One region of the Paenibacillus sp. LjRoot153 genome, then DNA from elsewhere that is predicted to be linked to it. Evidence: a T-box and tRNA genes for the amino acid it is inferred to sense, from the RefSeq annotation. Region 1 holds a T-box; the other holds one or more tRNA genes.
The links. A T-box is a leader RNA that pairs with one kind of tRNA and senses whether it is charged. The one in region 1 lies ahead of trpS (tryptophan--tRNA ligase), so its partner is inferred to be a tRNA-Trp.

Region 1 (10,704 bases):
AGACATTATTCCTGGACACGTTCATTTGCAAGAATTTGGTAAGCTTGTGAAAGAAGCGATTCGCGAAGCAGGCGGTGTTCCATTCGAGTTCAACACAATCGGTGTTGACGATGGTATTGCGATGGGGCATATCGGGATGCGTTATTCCTTGCCAAGCCGTGAGATTATTGCGGATTCCTTAGAAACAGTAGTTAACGCGCATTGGTTTGATGGCATGGTCTGTATTCCTAACTGTGATAAAATTACACCGGGTATGATCATGGGTGCTCTCCGCGTTAACATCCCAACGATGTTAGTAAGCGGTGGACCGATGAAAGCTGGTAAAGATAAAAACGGTAAATCGATTTCCCTTTCTTCCGTATTTGAAGGCGTTGGTGCTTTCCAAGCGGGTAAATTGGATGAAGCTGGCCTTGAAGAGCTAGAACAATATGGTTGTCCAACTTGTGGATCATGCTCCGGTATGTTCACAGCGAACTCCATGAACTGTCTAGCTGAAGGTCTTGGACTTGCAATGCCGGGTAACGGTACAATTCTTGCTGTTGCTGAAGAGCGTAAGCAATTCGTTAAAGATTGCGCGAAACAATTGATGGTTCTGATCGAGAAAGACATCAAGCCGCGTGATATCGTAACGATTGATGCGATTGATAACGCATTTGCTTTGGATATGGCGATGGGAGGATCCACGAACACGGTTCTTCACACATTGGCTATCGCGGCTGAAGCGGGTATCGAGTATCCGATCGCTCGTATTAACGAAGTAGCAGAGCGCGTTCCTCACCTTGCGAAAATTGCTCCAGCATCCGATTACCACATCGAAGATGTGCATTTGGCAGGCGGTGTGAGTGCGGTAATTAATGAGTTGCTCAAAAAACCAGGTGCTTTCAACGGTGATTGTCTATCCGTTACAGCACAAACACTTCGCGAGAATGTGGCTGGACGTGAAATTCAGAACTTTGACGTGATTCGTCCACTTACGAACCCACACAGTGAGCGCGGTGGTCTAGCTGTTCTGTTCGGTAACTTGGCTCCAGAAGGCAGTATCGTAAAAGTTGGTGCCGTTGATAAGTCCGTTGGCGGACGTCACGTTGGTCCAGCGATCTGTTTCGACTCCCAAGACGAAGCTTTGTACGGTATCGCAAACGGTAAAGTAAAAGAAGGACACGTTGTTGTCATTCGTTACGAAGGACCGAAAGGTGGACCTGGTATGCCAGAAATGTTGGCACCAACGTCCCAAATCGTAGGTATGGGTCTGGGCGCGAAAGTTGCCTTGATCACCGACGGACGTTTCTCCGGCGCATCCCGCGGGATCTCGCTTGGACATATGTCCCCAGAAGCTGCTGAAGGTGGACCACTTGCTTTCGTACATGATGGCGACATCATCGACGTAGACATGGATGGACGCAAAATTGAATTGCAAATCAGCGATGAAGAATTTGCGAAACGTCGTGAGACATGGACAGGTTTCCAACAGAAGATTACTTCTGGCTACTTGGCTCGTTACACCAAAATGGTAACAAACGCTAGTGCCGGTGCTATTTTGAAAATCTAATTGATATAAGACAACAGCCCTCTTCTCATGCAACGGAAACGTTGGTGGGAGGAGGGCTTTTTATTGTAATCATATGAGGCGAAAATGCTGCCAGATGTAGCGTGTTCTTCAGACTAATAGCCAGCCGCTATGCAAGAAAAAAGTGCATAAACAACAATGAACCTGTCAGAACCGTAATCGCTACGACAACCGAAAGCGTTAATACAAATCGTGCCTTGAAAATCGAAAGCATCATTAATGTACTTTTCACATCGATCATAGGGCCGAATACTAAGAAGGCGAGCAGAGAGCCAGGTGAGAATGACTTGGCGAAGGAGACCGCGACGAAGGCATCTGTCGTTGAACATAAGGAGAGCAGGTAAGCGAAGCCCATCATGAACACATGTGAGATGAAAGCACCTTGGCCGATCGCACTCAGGCTGTCCTGTGCCACAAATGTCTGTATCAGAGCTGTCAGCAAGGCGCCTAGCATCAAGTACTTGCTCATCTCGAATAGCTCGGAGGAGCCGTGGCTGACCATCGTCATGAGGCGGCTACCGCCGTGGGAGTGATTGTGGCCATGATGGTCATGTCCATGATTGTGACTATGATCATGAGCATGACTGTGGTCGTGTTTGTGATCGTGATCGTGATCGTGATCGTGATCGTGATCGTGGCTGTGATGAAGATCATACTGGTCGATGTGTTGGCTTCCATGTGCGTGGTTATGGCGATGTGTCAAGCTTGCTGCTGCAGGCTCAATTGGGTGCCGCAATGGATTGCTCTTGAGGAAACGCGTGAGCAGGAAGCCGATCACAAGCGCAACACCAAAGGTGAGCCCCATACGAGAATAGGCCATAGCTGGATTGCCGCGGAAAGCCATCCAAGTGGAAGCAAAGACAATGGGGTTAAGGATAGGTCCCACTAGAATGAAAATGACAGCGATGTAGACCGGCATGCCTTTGCGCATCAGCCTGCGTACGAAAGGGATCATGCCACACTCGCACAGAGGAAACATAATCCCCAGCGCACAGGCGAATAAGACGCCGCCGAGGGGATGTTTGGGTGTTATTCGCCCAATGACTCCCTCAGGAATGAAGTTTTCTACGATCGTAGATAGCAGTACACCGAGAATCATGAATGGAAGCGCATCTAAGAAGATGTCCATAAAAGCCATAAAGACATGGCTGATAGGTTCCATGACCATCCCCATAGGGGGGAGTTGTCTTGTTGTTACAATCAGAAACAAGAGAAACACGCAAATCACCGTGGAGGCAGGAAGGCTCCAGCGGTATAGAGTTGAGGACAATGCAATGACACCCCTTTGCCGAAGGAATTGGTATGTAACTATCCTATGTACATGCTGGGCTATCTAGGACAATGTCCTTGATTGACATTGCTACTTAAGCGTGTATAATAATAGGAAATCAATTGCGATGATAGGAACAAGTACGTTTGTCTCCCGTTTCTCAGAGAGCCGGTGGTTGGTGCGAACCGGTGAAACAAGCAGACCGAATGGATCCTTGAGCTTGAAGCTGAACACTGTGAGGATTTACCGGAACCTAGGCCGGAAGAAGCTTACAGTTAATTATGCTTAACGGTAGCTCTCCGTTATCAGAGCCTGAAGGTTTACATGCACATAACTTGGGTTATGTAGGTAGACAAATTAGGGTGGTACCACGGTCTCTCGTCCCTTGCGGAGGGAGGCCTTTTTGTTGTCTTTTTTACTGGTTACATTGAAAATCCGTATGATAATAGGAGGTTTTTTGGAATGAAACGTGTACTATCAGGCATGCAATCCAGCGGTCAGCTGACGATTGGCAATTATATTGGCGCACTTCGCAACTTTGTTAAGCTGCAAGAACTGCATCGCTGTTATTTTATGGTGGTCGATATGCATGCGATCACAGTGCCGCAGGATCCAGCGGCGCTCCGCGAACAAACGGAGTCCATTGCTTCGTTATACATTGCTTCGGGTCTAGATCCGAATAAGGCTTCTGTCTTCCTGCAGTCCCATGTTCACGCACATGCAGAGCTAGGCTGGATTATGACGACGCTGACGCATATGGGCGAGCTTGAGCGCATGACACAATTTAAAGATAAGTCCGAAGGCAAGGAATCTGTGGGCGCGGGCTTGTTCACGTATCCATCCCTAATGGCAGCAGACATTTTGTTATATAATGCAGATCTTATACCTGTTGGAGATGATCAAAAACAGCATTTGGAGCTCACGCGTGATTTGGCTAACCGTTTTAATAACCGTTTCGGAGATATGTTTGTAATGCCACAGCCATATATGCCTGAGGTGGGCGCCCGCATTATGTCACTAGATGATGCTTCCAAGAAGATGAGCAAAAGCAGTCCAAATGCTGGAAGTTACATCGCAATGCTCGACGAGCCAGATGTAATTCGTAAAAAGCTTAGTCGTGCCGTTACGGATTCCGGGCGTGAAGTGAAGTATGATCCTCAGAATAAACCTGAGGTTAGTAATCTGATGTCGATTTACTCTCACTTTGCAGAGATGAGTTTAGCGGAGATTGAGGCTCGATATGAGGGGCAAGGTTATGGTCCCTTCAAAAAGGAACTGGCGGAACACATCGTTTCTGTTCTGGAGCCTATCCAGCAGCGCTATCGTGAGATTCGCAGTTCGGGAGCCATTTTTGACATTTTGAAAAAAGGTGCGGACGAAGCTGCCGAAGTGGCGAATCAAACGCTGCTTGAGGTAAAGAAACGGATGGGCTTTATTGTTCGCTAAGCTTATCTTCTACAATTTAAAAAAGCTCAAGTCCCGATGTGTGGGATTTGAGCTTTTTTATCATTCGGAAGGTGTATTTTTCCGACGCATTTTGGCTTTCATTGCGAAGCCGTAACCGATAAACCCTAACGAAATGAGGGAGAAGAGGAGCACCATCCAAGGTTCGCGTAGAGCAATGAATAGGGAAATACAAGCGAGCAGCAGCGTACCAACAACTGCGAATAGGAGAGCGAGTGGTTTACTCATTATAGGTGACCTACTTTCTTGAAGTTCATGACATCTTCTTATATTAAACTTTTTTGAGCGCTGTGCATATAAATTCATTTCCTCCACATACTATCTTTGCAAGCTTGCAAATACATCAAAGATTATAGCTGACTGAAAGGAGTACGATCCTGATGGCACAATCTCGTAGCAACACACTGGTAGTTCCGCAAGCCAATCAAGCTTTAGATCAATTGAAATATGAGGTAGCTCAAGAGCTGGGCATCCAAATTCCTCAAGACGGTTACTATGGAAACATGGCAACTCGTGACACTGGTTCCATTGGTGGTGCGATTACTCGCCGCTTGGTACAAATTGCTGAGCAATCGCTCGCGGGGCAATCTGGGTCTAACTTCCGTTAACTTAGACAATTTGTCTCCGTACTAGCATACCCGAATTATGTAATAATAAAGCCAAGGAGCCTAAATAGCTCCTTGGCTTTTGGTGCGTGCGGTAGTGAGGATGCCCCGTAAAGAACGAGGCCCCTGCAACCATGCAAGGGCCTCATTTCGAATGCATCGAAGATTTTTCAATAAAGATCAACTTTAAGCTTCTTTTCAAGCTTCGTATCGTTCACCCAGCCTACGTAAGAATCAAGTGTTTGGAAATTGTGATCCATCCGAATGACGCCGACGAATGGGAATTGCTTACGATGGCGGTAGCGGACATCAGCCCATCTCACTTCATAGCCCCACCGATGTTCCTTGACTTCAGCGCAGGTGAAGGAGGAGAAATAGAGCAGCGCTTGAATGTCCTCGTGGTGCTTGGAAACTTCGATGGCAGGGTGGTCAGAGCGGGTAATTGTGTCCAGCCATTTGAGCTTGCCATTTTTGAGCTCGCCAAGCTGATAGGTCCCGTCTGTGCACTCTTTCACAACATTCCAGACATAGAGGTTGAATGTTACAATAAGCGTATATTTATCACCAGGCTGATAGGTAGCATCTTTGCGATAAAGACCTTTTTCAATAATAGCATGGTCCAAAGTCCGCCAAATGTAATACAGTGCAAGTAAGCCGTATAAGGTAGGGAAAATCAGCTGTGGCTTCGCTAGATGGAAGGACCACATGAAGATCGCGGCAATGTGACTCGTAAAAATAAAAGGATCGAAGATGTGAATGATGTTCCAGGACACCCATTTTTCCGAAAAAGGTCGAACGGCTTGCGTACCATAGGTATTGAAACAGTCGGTGAACACATGAACGCAAACCGCGATACCGATCCACATAGCGAGATGCAGGACGGATATACCATGGAAAAATGGCGCAAGTGCACCAGTAATCAACAATGTCCATAAGGGGAGGGCTGGCAAGGAATGTGAGCGACCGCGATGATTGCGAATATAAAGAGCATTGCCCTTGAATCGGAGCAGTCCATCAATATCCGGAATCTGAGAACCAACGACAGTTCCAATGAAAACAGCAGTCGTTGCTGCCGTATTTGTGGAAATGCTCGGGTCGATTTGCGAGAGTCCTGCTAATCCTAAGCCAATGACGAGATGAGTGCCTGTATCCAACTGGTTTTCCTCCTAAGTGTTCTGTACACACGGTTTGTTCTGTATCTGGGCTAGGGTCAATTAACATCTTGCTCTTAGTTTACCATTTTAGAGCAAAAAATAAATCAGAAGGAGATCTAAAAATGTCTAAAGTTTTTGTAGAGTATGCCATAAAACCCGAATTTCGTGCCTCATTTCTCATCTATATGCAAGGAATTCAGCGGCGGGAAGGGCGTTTGGAGCTATTGGAGGGGACCGATCAAGAAGGACTTTATGTAGAAATTTGGCATGATATTACGTATGAGGATTACCTAAGGATGAAGGTGGAACGTTTGAATGTTGAACGGATGCGTGAGGGGCAGCATGGCGACTGGGATCAGTGGATCAAAGGCGGAATTCAAAAACTCCACATGTGGCATTTCTCGCCAGCTACCTATTCTTAAAACTAAAAACCGCTGCTCTTTAACCGAGCAACGGTTTTCGTAGGCGATTGGGCTATTATCTGGAGAAAGCTCCGCCCCGGAAAGGGTAGGCGTAATTAAGTTCTTCATCGAACGTGATGTAATCCAAATTCACCATAAGTAATAGGAAACGCATGCCAGTAACTGGATCGCTGATAATGATATGATCACGTCCTGCGGCTTCCAATTTTCCTTTGAAAATTTTGGCGTTCCACTCGGAGTTGTTTTCATATGTCATATAGATGGTTGCCATTTTACCGAGGTTCAAACGAAGAATATTTTCGATATATGATTCTTCGAGCGCTGGAAGCCCAGGCACATTTACTCCTGTTTGTAATCCACTGCCTGGAGGTGTGAGGACCGATCCGGCTGGTGTTTGGGGAACGACTTTATTCGTGATAGCAGTTGGAACGGGGTACGCTGGGTACGGATTGCCATACTGCACTTGCGGCATTGCTTGATTACCTATTTTGTAAGGGTTATTCAACATAATAATATTTTCCTCCTCGAGCTTTCAAACCGAAAGCTTTCTTCTTAAATGTGTTTTTAACAAATGGATGGACTTGCACCCGATTTACGCCTGCATTTCCAACCATCAGCATACCATGTTCCTCTTCGCTCTCAGCTTCAGTTCGGAGTAGACGGTCACTCCTTTCCGCCAACTGAGTTCGCAAAGGTCATTTTCCATAATCATCATATTGTGCTTCTGCCTATTTGGTGACGAATTTATAGGTATTTCGCAAAACAAAAAAAGCTCCCGAAGGAGCTTTATCAAAGTAGAAATTTATAGCCGACACCCCACACGGTCTTAACGTGCTTGGGTTCTTTGGGGTCATCCTCGATTTTTTTGCGAAGGTTGGCGATATGCACATCGATTGCACGCTCAGTTACTTGGGAATCAAAGCCGCGAACACGATTTAACAACTCTTCTCGACTGTAAACCCTGCCTTGATTCTGCCAGAATAGCTTCATGATTTCGAATTCGGAGAAGGTTGTCTCGATGCTCTTACCGCTAACATAAAGGCAGCGCTTTTCCAAATCCAAGTGGATCCCCAGAGGATTGAGAGGATTGAGTACGTCGGATGGTGATGAAACCTGTGGTGGAAAAGCGTTGGAACGTCGAAGTAAGGCTTGTATTCTTGCCGATAGCTCTCTCATCGAAAAGGGTTTGCACAAATAGTCATCAGCACCCGTCTGTAGGCCCTTCACACGATCTGAAACTTCGTTCTTGGCTGTTACCATCAAGATTGGTATGGTTGAAGTCTGACGAAATGTTGTACATAACTGAATACCGTCCATATCAGGCAGCATAAGATCAAGAATAATCATATCAGGTTGAAAATCCCGGAATAAGACCTCGCCTTGTCGGCCGTTCTCTGCGCGTTTCACTTCATAGCCATCTTCGTATAAGTAAATGGACATCATTTCACCGATACTTAAATCGTCTTCGATGATTAAAATTTTGGACATACAGGTTCCCCTCCTTTTCCTTTAAAAGGCTAGGTGCTCGATATGCCTTCCCGCAATAATCGATCCTATCTATATGACATGTTATCCTATCCATTTTGTGACGTCCAGTTTTAACTTATTTTCGACGTGAAAAAGAAGCTGATCGTTACTTGAGCCTTCATTCATTAGGTCAAGTTGGTCAGCTTCTTATGGGTAGGGGGAGTAAGAATAAGAACAATCATACCGTCAAATGCTTCCGGACGAGATCTTCGCTTAGATGCTCTGCCTTCCCTTCAGCAGCAATGGTGCCGCGGTCGAGAACATAATAGTAATCGGCGATGCTTGTGGCAAATTCTAAGCTTTGCTCTACTAAAAGTACGGCAATTTCTCGATTGCGCTTTATCGTTTCAATGATCGCCTCGATCTCCATTACGATAGAGGGCTGTATCCCCTCCATAGGTTCATCCAGGAGCAAGAGTTGAGGCCCAGGAGCCAGTGCTCGCGCGATGGCTAATTGCTGCTGCTGGCCGCCACTGAGGTCTCCGCCTTTGCGGTGGAGCATTTGCTGAAGGACGGGAAACGTATCGAATATCGTATCTGGCAATTTCTTGCGGCGATCGGATGAGGCTTCTAAGCCTAATAAAAGATTTTCCTCGACGGTGAGCTGGGGGAATATTTCCCTGCCCTGCGGTACATAGCCAATGCCTGACTTGGCGCGGCGATCTGGGGAAGATGGAGTGATGTCTGTATCCGAGTAGTGGATGGAACCCGATCTGGGCTTAATGAGCCCCATAATACTCTTCATAAGTGTTGATTTCCCAACCCCGTTGCGTCCCATTAGACAAACGATCTGACCGGGTCGTACTTCGAGGTTGACGTTACGGATGACCATACTTTCGCCATAGCCGGATTCTATGCCTTGTAGTTTAAGCACCGCGTTCAACTCTCCTTCCGAGGTATACTTCCGCTACTTTGTCGTCATTCTGGATGTCTTGCATAGTGCCTTCGCGTAGGACGGTTCCTTCATGAAGAACCGTTACTATTCTAGCGAATTGGCGTACGAAAGCCATGTCGTGCTCAACGACGATAATGGTTTGATTCGCTGCAATTTCATGGAGCAGTTCACCCGTTTTCTCTGTTTCGCTATCCGTCATGCCAGCGGCGGGCTCGTCGAGCAGCAAGAGATCAGGCTCTTGCATGAGCAACATGCCGATTTCAAGCCACTGCTTCTCCCCATGGGAGAGAGAGCCCGCACGTTCTTTGGCTTTGCTTTGCAGACCGATCATATCAAGCCTAAGGTGAAGTCGTTCTCTTTGTTCACTTGTGGTTTTGGCCCAAAGCGCGCTGAGAAGACCGCGCTGCTGCTTCATGGATAGTGCCAAATTTTCAAACACAGTCAAAGTGGAGAAAACAGTAGGTGCTTGGAATTTGCGTCCAATCCCAAGCTGGGCAATTTGGTGCTCTTGGTGTTTGGTGAGATCAATCGAATCCTTGAATATGACGTGGCCTTGGGAAGGCTTTACTTTGCCGCAAATGACATCGAGCAGCGTTGTTTTACCAGCACCATTAGGACCGATAAGGAAGCGGAGTTCACCTTGCTGTAACGAGAAATCTAGATTTCGCAAGGCCTTGAAACCGTCGAAGTTCACCTCAAGTCCCTTGACGCTCAGGATGGTCTCGTCAGTTGTCGGTTGTTGTTTCGCTAATTGTCCTAGCATTGAAATGTTCCCCTTTCCGGTTTGCATAAGCGCGTTTATGTTTCTATGACTTCTTGCGATGTAGAGATCTGCTTTGGATGCTGAGTTCTGTTTCTTTTCCAACTGGAGAAAAAGTGGGTCAATGTACCGACGATTCCTTTCGGCAGTAAGAGGACAACGACAATGAACATGGCGCCGAGCATGATGGGCCACCAAGCAGGATAAGCTTCGCTGAAAGTTGTTTTAGCTGCATTCGTTATTAGTGCCCCTAGAACAGCGCCCCCAATAGTTGAACGACCGCCAATGGCTACCCATAACACCATTTCAATAGATGGCACGATACCCATTTGCGCAGGTGAGATGATCCCTTCTTGAAGTACGAAGAGTACGCCGGCAAGTCCAGCTAATCCCGCGGAGAGGCAGTAGATGAAAACCTTATACGTAACGGGATTATAGCCAATGAAGCGAACCCTATTCTCACCATCGCGAATCGCTGTAAGAATGTTTCCAAGTCGGCTAGTCACGAGCAGGGTGCTAAGGATCAGCACGACAAGTACGACACCTAAGGTGAGATAGAAAAACAGCAGCTTTGTTGATTGTAATTGTAGATTGAGACCGAGAAAGGTAGTGAAATTGGTCAAACCATTCGTCCCGCCCGTATAACCTTGCTGCCCAACGAAGAGTGTCACCGTAATGATGACTAAGGCTTGGGATAAAATGGAGAAGAATGCGCCTTTGATCCGATTGCGGAAAGTGAAATAGCCAAGGATGAAGGCGACGATCATCGGTACAATGAGCGCTAATAGGAACGCTGCCGCGGCACTGTGGAATGGCACCCAGAACCACGGCAAGCTTTTGACACCGCTCCAGGACATGAAATCAGGCAGTTGATTTGGCGTGGAAGCCAGCTTCAAGTGCATGGCCATACAATAAGCGCCAAGTCCGAAATAAACACCATGACCAAGGCTTAAAATACCGGTATATCCCCAGATTAAATCAATTCCGATCGCGATAATGGCATAAGCCAGGAATTTGCCGAGTAAGGATAAACGAAAGTC
Region 2 (10,704 bases), 120 kb from region 1:
CGAGGTTAAGTTGAAAAGACGGAGCCGCAGCGAAAGCGAGTCTGAATAGGGCGCTTTAGTACGTGGACGTAGACCCGAAACCGTGTGATCTACCCCTGTCCAGGGTGAAGGTGAGGTAACACTCACTGGAGGCCCGAACCCACGAATGTTGAAAAATTCGGGGATGAGGTGGGGGTAGCGGAGAAATTCCAATCGAACTCGGAGATAGCTGGTTCTCCCCGAAATAGCTTTAGGGCTAGCCTCGGATGTTGAGTTGTGGAGGTAAAGCACTGATTGGGTGCGGGGCCCGCCAAGGGTTACCAAGTCCAGTCAAACTCTGAATGCCACAAACTTAAATCCGGGAGTCAGACAGTGAGTGCTAAGATCCATTGTCAAAAGGGAAACAGCCCAGACCATCAGCTAAGGTCCCCAAGTGTGTGTTAAGTGGGAAAGGATGTGGAGTTGCACAGACAACCAGGATGTTGGCTTAGAAGCAGCCACCATTGAAAGAGTGCGTAATAGCTCACTGGTCGAGTGACTCTGCGCCGAAAATGTAACGGGGCTAAACACGCCACCGAAGCTATGGCTTGCACGTATGTGCATGGGTAGGGGAGCGTTGTATGTACGTTGAATTCTGACCGTAAGGACAGGTGGAGCGCATACAAGTGAGAATGCCGGTATAAGTAACGAAAAGATCAGTGAGAATCTGATCCGCCGAAAACCTAAGGGTTCCTGAGGAAGGCTCGTCCGCTCAGGGTAAGTCGGGACCTAAGGCGAGGCCGAAAGGCGTAGTCGATGGACAACAGGTGGAAATTCCTGTACCACCGTAGCCGTTATGAGCAATGGAGTGACGCAGAAGGATAGTGACGCGAGCTGATGGATGCTCGTCCAAGCAGTGAGGCTGATGTGTAGGCAAATCCGCACATCGTAAGGCTGGGCTGTGATGGGGAGGGAAATTTAAGTACCGAAGGTCATGAGTTCACACTGCCAAGAAAAGCTTCTAGCCAGGCGAAGGTGCCCGTACCGCAAACCGACACAGGTGGGTGAGAAGAGAATTCTAAGGCGCGCGGAAGAACTCTCGTTAAGGAACTCGGCAAAATGACCCCGTAACTTCGGGAGAAGGGGTGCCTCGGTAGGGTGAATAGCCCGAGGGGGCCGCAGTGAAAAGGCCCAAGCGACTGTTTAGCAAAAACACAGGTCTGTGCGAAGCCGCAAGGCGAAGTATACGGGCTGACGCCTGCCCGGTGCTGGAAGGTTAAGAGGAGTGGTTAGGGGCAACCCGAAGCTATGAATTGAAGCCCCAGTAAACGGCGGCCGTAACTATAACGGTCCTAAGGTAGCGAAATTCCTTGTCAGGTAAATTCTGACCCGCACGAATGGCGTAACGACTTGGGCGCTGTCTCAACGAGAGATCCGGTGAAATTTTAATACCTGTGAAGATGCAGGTTACCCGCGACAAGACGGAAAGACCCCATGGAGCTTTACTGCAGCTTGATATTGGACTTTGGTACGATCTGTACAGGATAGGTGGGAGCCTTTGAAGCCTGAGCGCCAGCTTGGGTGGAGGCGCCGTTGGGATACCACCCTGATCGTATCGGAGTTCTAACCTAGTACCGTGATCCGGTATGGGGACAGTGTCAGGTGGGCAGTTTGACTGGGGCGGTCGCCTCCTAAAATGTAACGGAGGCGTTTAAAGGTTCCCTCAGAATGGTTGGAAATCATTCGCAGAGTGCAAAGGCATAAGGGAGCTTGACTGCGAGACCTACAAGTCGAGCAGGGACGAAAGTCGGACTTAGTGATCCGGTGGTACCGAATGGAAGGGCCATCGCTCAACGGATAAAAGCTACCCTGGGGATAACAGGCTTATCTCCCCCAAGAGTCCACATCGACGGGGAGGTTTGGCACCTCGATGTCGGCTCATCGCATCCTGGGGCTGAAGTAGGTCCCAAGGGTTGGGCTGTTCGCCCATTAAAGCGGTACGCGAGCTGGGTTCAGAACGTCGTGAGACAGTTCGGTCCCTATCTGTCGCGGGCGTAGGAAATTTGAGAGGAGCTGTCCTTAGTACGAGAGGACCGGGATGGACGTACCGCTGGTGTACCAGTTGTCTCGCCAGAGGCATCGCTGGGTAGCTATGTACGGAGGGGATAAGCGCTGAAAGCATCTAAGCGCGAAGCCCCCCTCAAGATGAGATTTCCCAGTATGTAAGACCCCTTGTAGACGACGAGGTTGATAGGTTCGAGGTGGAAGTGCGGCAACGTATGCAGCTGACGAATACTAATCGGTCGAGGGCTTAACCAAAATTCCTGAGTATAGTACTTTACGTTGAAGTTTCGTATCTAGTTTTCAAGGAATAAATCCTTGAAAGATTCATCGTTTCTATTCCCTGATAGCTCAGTTGGTAGAGCACTCGACTGTTAATCGAGTTGTCACAGGTTCGAGTCCTGTTCGGGGAGCCATATGGAGAGGTGTCCGAGCTGGCCGAAGGAGCACGATTGGAAATCGTGTAGGCGTCACAAGCGTCTCGAGGGTTCGAATCCCTCTCTCTCCGCCACAATCTTTCTAGTAAGGCCCGTTGGTCAAGTGGTTAAGACACCTCCCTTTCACGGAGGTAACAGGGGTTCGAGTCCCCTACGGGTCACCATTTTTACTTCCCATGGAGGCTTAGCTCAGCTGGGAGAGCATCTGCCTTACAAGCAGAGGGTCGGCGGTTCGATCCCGTCAGCCTCCATCACTTTTCCTTATGAAAGACTTGATTTAATAGGAAACGTGACTTATACTTAATGACGCGGGGTGGAGCAGCCCGGTAGCTCGTCGGGCTCATAACCCGAAGGCCGCAGGTTCAAATCCTGCCCCCGCAACCAAATAATACATGTGGAGCTGTGGTGTAGTGGCCTAACATGCCTGCCTGTCACGCAGGAGACCGCGGGTTCGAATCCCGTCAGCTCCGCCATTATTATTACACAATCTAGTTAGGCTTTGTAGCTCAGTCGGTAGAGCAGAGGACTGAAAATCCTCGTGTCGGCGGTTCGATTCCGTCCAAAGCCACCATTTAAAAACTTAATAAGCCGTTGTAGCTCAACTGGTAGAGCAACTGACTTGTAATCAGTAGGTTGGGGGTTCAAGTCCTCTCGACGGCACCATTGCTTTGTGGAGGCTTAGTGAAGTGGCTAAACACGGCAGACTGTAAATCTGCTCTCTTCGAGTTCGGTGGTTCGAATCCATCAGCCTCCATTTTCCTTTTTGTAGGGGCATAGTTTAAGGGTAGAACAAAGGTCTCCAAAACCTTTGGTGTGGGTTCAATTCCTGCTGCCCCTGCCAAAAATGCAAGAAACTTAATATTGTGGCGGTCGTGGCGAAGGGGTTAACGCACCGGTTTGTGGATCCGGCATTCGCGGGTTCAAGTCCCGTCGTCCGCCCATTATTACCTAAGCAACATAATGGGGATTAGCCAAGCGGTAAGGCAACGGACTTTGACTCCGTCATGCCAAGGTTCAAATCCTTGATCCCCAGTTTTATATGCGGAAGTGGCTCAGCGGTAGAGCATCGCCTTGCCAAGGCGAGGGTCGCGGGTTCGATCCCCGTCTTCCGCTCCATTATTACTAAGGCGCCATAGCCAAGTGGTAAGGCAGAGCTCTGCAAAAGCTTTACCCCCAGTTCGAATCTGGGTGGCGCCTCCACAAAATTTATAAGCCGGAGTGGCGGAATCGGCAGACGCACAGGACTTAAAATCCTGCGGTAGGTGACTACCGTACCAGTTCAAGTCTGGTCTTCGGCACCATTGTTTTTACAAGTTTATGCCGGCATGGCGGAATGGCAGACGCGCTCGACTCAAAATCGAGTCCGAAAGGGTGGAGGTTCGAGTCCTCTTGCCGGTATAACGAACAAAGAAAGCCTATGAAATCTTATGATTTCATAGGCTTTTTTTCTGTTCACTTTTAGAACGGAAGATTGTAATTTACTTCGTACACATTGTATCTAAAATGCTATGTATATGTGTTTTACAGATAGTAAAATAGAAAGGGAATGCTTACAATGGAAGTTCATTCCCAAAAATGACTAATGAGGCGGAGACTCTTTGAATATTGTGAATTCGGTAAGATTTAAGATTTTTATTGGGTTTGTGCTGGTGGTTGCTCCCTTGGTCCTATTTCTCATATTTAATAATGTGTATTCCATGAATGTAGTGAGGGATCAAATTTCTCAAAACTATAATAAGCTTCTGCAGCAGTACGTGGAGGACACGGATAATACGCTCAAAGAGTTCGATAATTATTTATTTCATCTCTATAGTGATCCTGATGTGATTAATATGAACTTGTACCCTTTGGAATCGGATGATTATGTCCTTGCCAAGCAGCGCTTGTTCAATAAGTTAACCCGACAGCTGGATATATACAATTTGGTCAACACGTTTTTCGTCTTTTCGAATACGACGGGGGATCTTCTAGTATCGACAAGGGAAAATACGTATTACTATGATCGTGTTCAGACCGTGAAACAATTCATTGTGGAAAATTCGAAGACACGTCCTAATGACAGCTCGAATGGCAACTGGCTTATTATGAAGGCAGCGAACGGTGATCACTATTTGATGAAGATTAATAAGGATTTGGGCGCAGGGCTGTCAGGCGGCATTCTCATTAAAATGAGCAGTATGGTTGAGCCTCTCAGCAAGTGGGACACAGGAGAAGGTGGAGGCACCATTGTGGTATCTCCAGATGGCACTACGTTAACAAACTCTTATTTTCCATTACAAAGGTATAAGAACATAAGTGATCAAATCGCGCCGAAGACCTCAGGTTTTCAAATTGTCAAAGACAAGGAGCTTGATCTGCAGTTTTTGATTGTGCGGGAAGCCTCCTCACATGCAGATTTGGAATATGAGCTCATTATTGCCGAGAAAAATATGCTGCAGAATTTACCGTATTTGCAGTTATTGATTTACTTTTTACCATTGGGCGGAGCGTTCGTGCTTGGAGTTTATTTGTTGTATGTGCAGCGCATCTTATTCAAGCCATTGATGCAATTAATTCGTGGAATGAGGAAGATTGCCCAAGGGGAATTGTCAATCAGGTTGCATGAAGGCAGCTCGACGGAGTTTGCTTTTCTGATAGCTACTTTTAATAACATGGTGGATCAGATTGAGAATTTGAAGATTTCGGTCTATGAGGAGAAGATACGCGTACAGCAGGCTGAATTTAAGCATTTGCAGGTGCAAATTAATCCTCACTTCTATATGAACAGTTTAAATATCATCTATAACCTCGCGGCGTTAAAAGATACGAAATCCGTTCAAAAGATGTCTCTACATCTGGCCGATTATTTCCGCTTTATTATGCGTACGAATCGGACAACGATGACACTGAAGGATGAGATCGATCATATTCGCAATTATTTGGAAATTCAAGTCATGAGATATCCGGACAATTTGACGTTTGACATCCAATTACCAGAGACATATAGCCAATACGCTATTCCTCCGCTCATTGTACAGCCATTTGTAGAAAATGCAGTGATCCATGGGTTTACGAAGCAGTACGGTACGTTCGTCATTCAAGTGAAAGCGGAGCAAGATCCAGAAGCACCTGAGGAGTTCTTCCTCTTGTCGATAAGTGACAACGGGGATGGCTTTCAACCGGAAATGCTGCAGCAATTAAATTCAGCTCAGTATTTGGATCAATCAGGCGATGAGCATCTTGGGATATGGAATGTACGGCATCGGTTGCAGATGAATTATGGGAACAAAGTTGCGCTAAGATTTCTGAATAAGCCGGAGAGAGGGGCCTTGGTTCAAATTAGGCTGCCGCTTCACACCCCCATTGTGGAAGGGACGGAGAAGGATGTTTAACTTATTAGTTGTTGACGACGAGAAGATCGCGGTAAAAGGAATAACAGTGGGGATCGATTGGGAGTCGTTTCCGATAGGTCAGATTTTTGAAGCACTTGATGTGAATGAAGCGAAGCAGGTGCTATCTCAGAATCGAATTGACATTATGATTTCGGACATCGAGATGCCGGGTAGCAATGGCTTGCAGCTGCAGGAGTGGGTACGAACGAATTCACCGCATACGGAGACGATTTTCTTGACGGGTCATGCGAATTTTGAATATGCGCAGCAGGCTGTTCGTTTAGGAAGCTTTGATTACGTACTAAAGCCAGTAGATCACGATCGACTGCAAGACATTGTGAAGCTCGCCATTGAGAAGATTAAAGAAGATCAGGAGCAAATTGATTTTCATGAAACGTATAAGATGTATTACAGTCACTGGGTCAATGAGCTGCCGACATTGGTTGAGAAGTTTTGGCAGGAGCTATTAAGTGGGAAAATACCTGCTAATGAAGAGCGATTGACTCGCAATTTCCAGATGTATGAAATCCCACTGGACATGACAAGCAGGATCCTACCCATTCTGATAAGTGTGGAGCACTGGAAGGAAGAGCTGAATGCAAGAGATGAAGAGATTATGGAGTATGCGATTCGGAAAGCTGCTGCTGAAATTATTGTTGTGGAACAGGCTGGCTGTGTAATTCAAGAGAATGGTTCATCTTTAGTTCTCCTGTATGTGGCTGAGGGAAGCGAACTATCTCTATCTGACATCAAAGCGAAGTGCGAGGCGTATATCAGTGCTTGTCACCGTTATTTCCAGTGCAGCTTGTCCTGCTATGTAGGCGAGGAAACGCCTTTACTTAAGCTAACGGCGAAGGTGGCGGATCTTTTTCAGAATGAGCGGAACAATGTGACGAAAAGTAACTGTGTGCTTTTGGACAATGAAACGGATCAACCGCTTATGAACAAGCCGCAGGCGCCAACCTTTTCCGATTGGATTGTGTTATTAGAGTCTGGAAAGAAGGCAGAGCTGGTAGCTCGCATTCAGGAGAATATTGATCGTCTGCAGAAGACTGATGACGTGGGCTCTGAAACCGTAGAGGCTTTCTATTATGGGTTGTTGCATGTGGTGTATCATGTTTTGCACAAAAAAGGATTAGCTGTACATGATATGCTCCCTCATCAAGAGTTACAGGACTATAGCAGTGCGACGCGATCATTAAATCAACTCAGGAATTGGGCTGTTCGCATCGCTACAGTAAGCTGTGACTATATGAATAGCCACCTGAAAGGCGTCTCAGCAGTTACAGCGAAGGTTTGCCAATACATTGACGAACATATGGAGGAAGAGCTTAGCAGAGAGGAATTGGCGGCTTCTGTGTTTCTCAATCCGGCTTATTTATCGCGTTTATTTAAGAAAGAAACGGGGCTTTCCATCTCGGAGTACAGTCTGAAGGTTCGGATGGAGAAAGCGATGAAGCTGCTTGCGGAAACCAACGATAAGATCAGCTATGTAGCGGAGCAAACGGGCTATTCTCATTTTTCCTTTTTCGCGAAAATGTTCAAGAAGTATTCGGGTCTTTCCCCACAAGAGTATCGGAAAAACTTTCAGGGCTGATGAGGTTCTGAGGTATGGAATCAGAGGTGTTCAAACAACTTAAGATGGCATGGTAAAAAGCTGCCCAGGAATGGGTAGCTTTTTTTGAACTTTCCAGGGATAGATGGTAGGCAAATCAAGGTTTAGACGAATGTCACAGAAGTGCTTATTCGGTCACTACGAAGATAGAGATTTAGTTCTAAACACTTTACAATGAACCTATAAGAGAGAGGATGCAAGCGGATTGAATGGAAAGGGGAGCAAAATAAAAGATGAACGATACTCCAAATACGGCAGCGCAGGCAGCCCCTATACGTACTACCAAACGAACTAGGGTTCAATCGAACTTTCTATGGACGGTTCGCAAATACTGGATCTTTTATGTGATGATGGCACCAGCAGCGCTGCTGCTCATCATTAACAACTACATCCCAATGGCGGGCGTTCTGATTGCTTTTAAAAATGTGAATTACACAAAAGGGATTCTAGGAAGTCCATGGGTAGGATTCGATAATTTCAAGTATCTGTTCTCTAGTGAGGTTGCGTGGGTCATTACTCGAAATACGATCTCGTATAATCTGGTTTTTATCGTATTGAATTTGGTAATCGCAGTTGCAATGGCTATTATGTTTAATGAGATGCGCAGCAAATTTCTATCGAAGTTTCATCAAAGCACGATGTTTCTGCCATTCTTTCTCTCCATGGTGTGTGTAGCTTATCTGGTATACGCTTTCTTGGGCGCCGAGCATGGCTTCGTGAATACAGTACTCCTGCCTAAATTAGGTATAGAGCCGATTGACTGGTATACAGAGCCGAAATATTGGACGGTTATTCTACCGATTGTGAACACATGGAAAAACCTTGGTTACTATACGGTCATCTATATGGCAGCCATTATAGGAATTGATCATGAGTATTATGAAGCGGCATTAATTGATGGAGCGAATAAATGGCAGCAAGTCAAACGCATCACGATTCCGCTGATTATGCCGGTCATGATTACGATGACACTGCTTCAAGTAGGGAGAATTTTCTATGCGGACTTCGGTCTATTCTTCCAAGTAACCAAAAATGCAGGCGCTTTATTTCCGACGACACAAGTTATAGATACGTATGTGTATCAAACGTTCCTAACGATGGGGGATATCGGAATGTCATCAGCAGCAGGCTTGTACCAAGCCGTTGTGGGCTTCCTACTTGTTCTGGTTACGAACTTATTTGTAAGAAAAGTTAGCAAAGAGAATGCACTATTTTAAGAAGGAGTGGCTGTCATGAGTGAAGCAATTTCAGTACGTAAACAACGGATAGCCAAGAAACGGGGACCAAATGAATTAACGCCTACAGCGAATTTGTTGGTTAACGTGTTCTTCTGGATTTATACCGCAGCTTGTATTATGCCTCTGGTTTTGGTTATCATCGTATCCTTTTCAGATGAAAAGGGAGTTCTCATACATGGCTACAATTTCATTCCTGAAGCGTGGAGCTTAGAAGCGTATAAGTTCATGTTCAAGGATTGGCATCAAATCCTGCGCTCCTTCGGGATCTCAGTCTTCCTAGCAACGGTAGGAACAGCGATTAGTTTAGTGATGATGTCACTCTATGCGTATCCGATCTCGCGAAGTGACTTTCCACATAGAAGCTTCTTCTCCTTCTTCATGTTTTTCACCATGCTTTTCAATGGTGGGCTCGTTCCATGGTATCTTGTTTATACCCAGATGCTGGACTTGAAAAATACCATCGCAGCACTTATGCTGCCCTTGTTAGTCTCCGCCTTCTTTGTCCTATTGCTTCGGACATTCTTTGCGAATTCGATTCCGATGCCTTTAATCGAAGCAGCGAAGATTGATGGAGCCGGTGAGGTTCGGATTTTCAGTCAAATTATTATTCCTCTCTCATTACCTGTATTGGCTTCAGTTGGTTTGTTCCAGGTGCTGAATTATTGGAATGACTGGTTCCTCAGTCTGGTGTTCATTTCTGGCAGTAAAAACATCAACCTACAGTTCATGATGTACAAAACCATGCTGGATATACAGTTCTTAACCTCGAATGTGCAAGCGAGTCAAGGTTTATCCCAAGCAGGGGGCATGCTACAACTACCAACGGAAACTGTCCGTATGGCGATGGCAGTACTCGGAATAGGGCCGATCGTGTTCGCGTATCCATTCTTCCAGAAGTATTTTAAGAAAGGCCTAACGGTTGGTGCAATAAAAGGATAGTTAAACACGGCTTGTACCAGTATAGACTGGTTTAGCATATAAGAAGAATTGAGATAAAGGGAGGCAATCCATCAATGAAAGCTTTGAAAAAAAGCACTCTTGCACTTCTTACACTAACGTTTTCGTTATCACTCACCTTGGCGGGCTGTTCGAAGAGCACACCAGAGCCTGCAGCGAGTGCTACTGCAGCACCAGCAACAAGTACAGCGCCTGCTGCTACGAAAGCAGCTACAACAGATTTGAAGCCTTATGAAGTGAAACTAGTCTACCCTGGTACACCACAGCCGGATCAAGCTAAAGTAGAAGAAGCTATGAACAAGGTTTTGAAAGAAAAAATCAATGCAACGATCAAATTAATGCCAATCGACTGGGGTCAATGGGATAACAAGACGAACTTAATGATTGCGTCACGTGAAGAGTTCGATATCTTATTTACAGCACAATGGAATGGTCACGCTGTCAATGTAGGTAAAGGCGCGTTGATGCCGCTGAATGATTTGATTGGGCAATATGGAAAGGGTATTACGGATTCCTTGGATCCAGCGTTCTTGCAAGGTGCTAAAATCAACGGTAAAAATTATGGTGTGCCAACGAATAAAGAACTCGCAGCTTCCGGTGGGGTTGTGTATCGCGCTGATATTGCCAAAGAGTTAGGCATTGATATGACGGCTGTGAAGACGATGGCAGATCTGGCTAATGTACTGAAAACAGTCAAAGAGAAAAAGCCAGAAATGACAGCTTTCTTCCTTCGCGACGGGGATAACCTGAATGCGCACTATTTGGCACAATATGACTATCTAGGTGACAGCACAATTCCAGGTGTTATTATGAAAGATGGCACAGATACAAAAGTGATTCCGAAATGGGATCAACCGCGTTATAAAGAAATTTTGAAATTAACACGTGATTTTATGCAAAAAGGGTATGTCAATAAAGATGCAGCTACAACGCAATTGTCGGGTCAAGATGCTTTGAAATCCGGGAATGTATTCATGATTACATCTTCTTTGAAACCAGGTAAAGATAGTGAACTGGCAAATGCAACGAACTTGGTAGGTAAACTTGGCCAAATCGAGTTGACACCA

Region 2: it encodes a tRNA-Trp, which carries the amino acid that the T-box ahead of trpS (tryptophan--tRNA ligase) is inferred to sense. The anticodon was not compared.

Annotation. Positions count from the first base shown of each region.
Region 1 is NZ_CAXUQH020000001.1:1,814,989-1,825,692, forward strand. Features, by position in the region: gene ilvD (dihydroxy-acid dehydratase) at 1-1,549, shown strand, start outside; gene ACSQ8P_RS08015 (permease) at 1,677-2,729, opposite strand; T-box leader at 2,956-3,226, shown strand; gene trpS (tryptophan--tRNA ligase) at 3,300-4,283, shown strand; gene ACSQ8P_RS08025 (DUF5325 family protein) at 4,344-4,529, opposite strand; gene ACSQ8P_RS08030 (small, acid-soluble spore protein, alpha/beta type) at 4,682-4,909, shown strand; gene ACSQ8P_RS08035 (metal-dependent hydrolase) at 5,077-6,060, opposite strand; gene ACSQ8P_RS08040 (hypothetical protein) at 6,183-6,482, shown strand; gene gerQ (spore coat protein GerQ) at 6,538-6,990, opposite strand; gene ACSQ8P_RS08050 (hypothetical protein) at 6,980-7,174, opposite strand; gene ACSQ8P_RS08055 (response regulator transcription factor) at 7,272-7,970, opposite strand; gene urtE (urea ABC transporter ATP-binding subunit UrtE) at 8,188-8,841, opposite strand; gene urtD (urea ABC transporter ATP-binding protein UrtD) at 8,876-9,667, opposite strand; gene urtC (urea ABC transporter permease subunit UrtC) at 9,703-10,704, opposite strand, start outside.
Region 2 is NZ_CAXUQH020000001.1:1,695,210-1,705,913, forward strand. Features, by position in the region: rRNA gene ACSQ8P_RS07380 (23S ribosomal RNA) at 1-2,277, shown strand, start outside; tRNA gene ACSQ8P_RS07385 (tRNA-Asn) at 2,360-2,435, shown strand; tRNA gene ACSQ8P_RS07390 (tRNA-Ser) at 2,439-2,530, shown strand; tRNA gene ACSQ8P_RS07395 (tRNA-Glu) at 2,546-2,620, shown strand; tRNA gene ACSQ8P_RS07400 (tRNA-Val) at 2,635-2,707, shown strand; tRNA gene ACSQ8P_RS07405 (tRNA-Met) at 2,764-2,840, shown strand; tRNA gene ACSQ8P_RS07410 (tRNA-Asp) at 2,853-2,929, shown strand; tRNA gene ACSQ8P_RS07415 (tRNA-Phe) at 2,952-3,027, shown strand; tRNA gene ACSQ8P_RS07420 (tRNA-Thr) at 3,044-3,119, shown strand; tRNA gene ACSQ8P_RS07425 (tRNA-Tyr) at 3,129-3,210, shown strand; tRNA gene ACSQ8P_RS07430 (tRNA-Trp) at 3,224-3,297, shown strand; tRNA gene ACSQ8P_RS07435 (tRNA-His) at 3,323-3,395, shown strand; tRNA gene ACSQ8P_RS07440 (tRNA-Gln) at 3,418-3,489, shown strand; tRNA gene ACSQ8P_RS07445 (tRNA-Gly) at 3,498-3,572, shown strand; tRNA gene ACSQ8P_RS07450 (tRNA-Cys) at 3,583-3,656, shown strand; tRNA gene ACSQ8P_RS07455 (tRNA-Leu) at 3,669-3,757, shown strand; tRNA gene ACSQ8P_RS07460 (tRNA-Leu) at 3,776-3,854, shown strand; gene ACSQ8P_RS07465 (cache domain-containing sensor histidine kinase) at 4,064-5,827, shown strand; gene ACSQ8P_RS07470 (response regulator transcription factor) at 5,820-7,424, shown strand; gene ACSQ8P_RS07475 (ABC transporter permease) at 7,676-8,659, shown strand; gene ACSQ8P_RS07480 (carbohydrate ABC transporter permease) at 8,675-9,619, shown strand; gene ACSQ8P_RS07485 (ABC transporter substrate-binding protein) at 9,694-10,704, shown strand, end outside.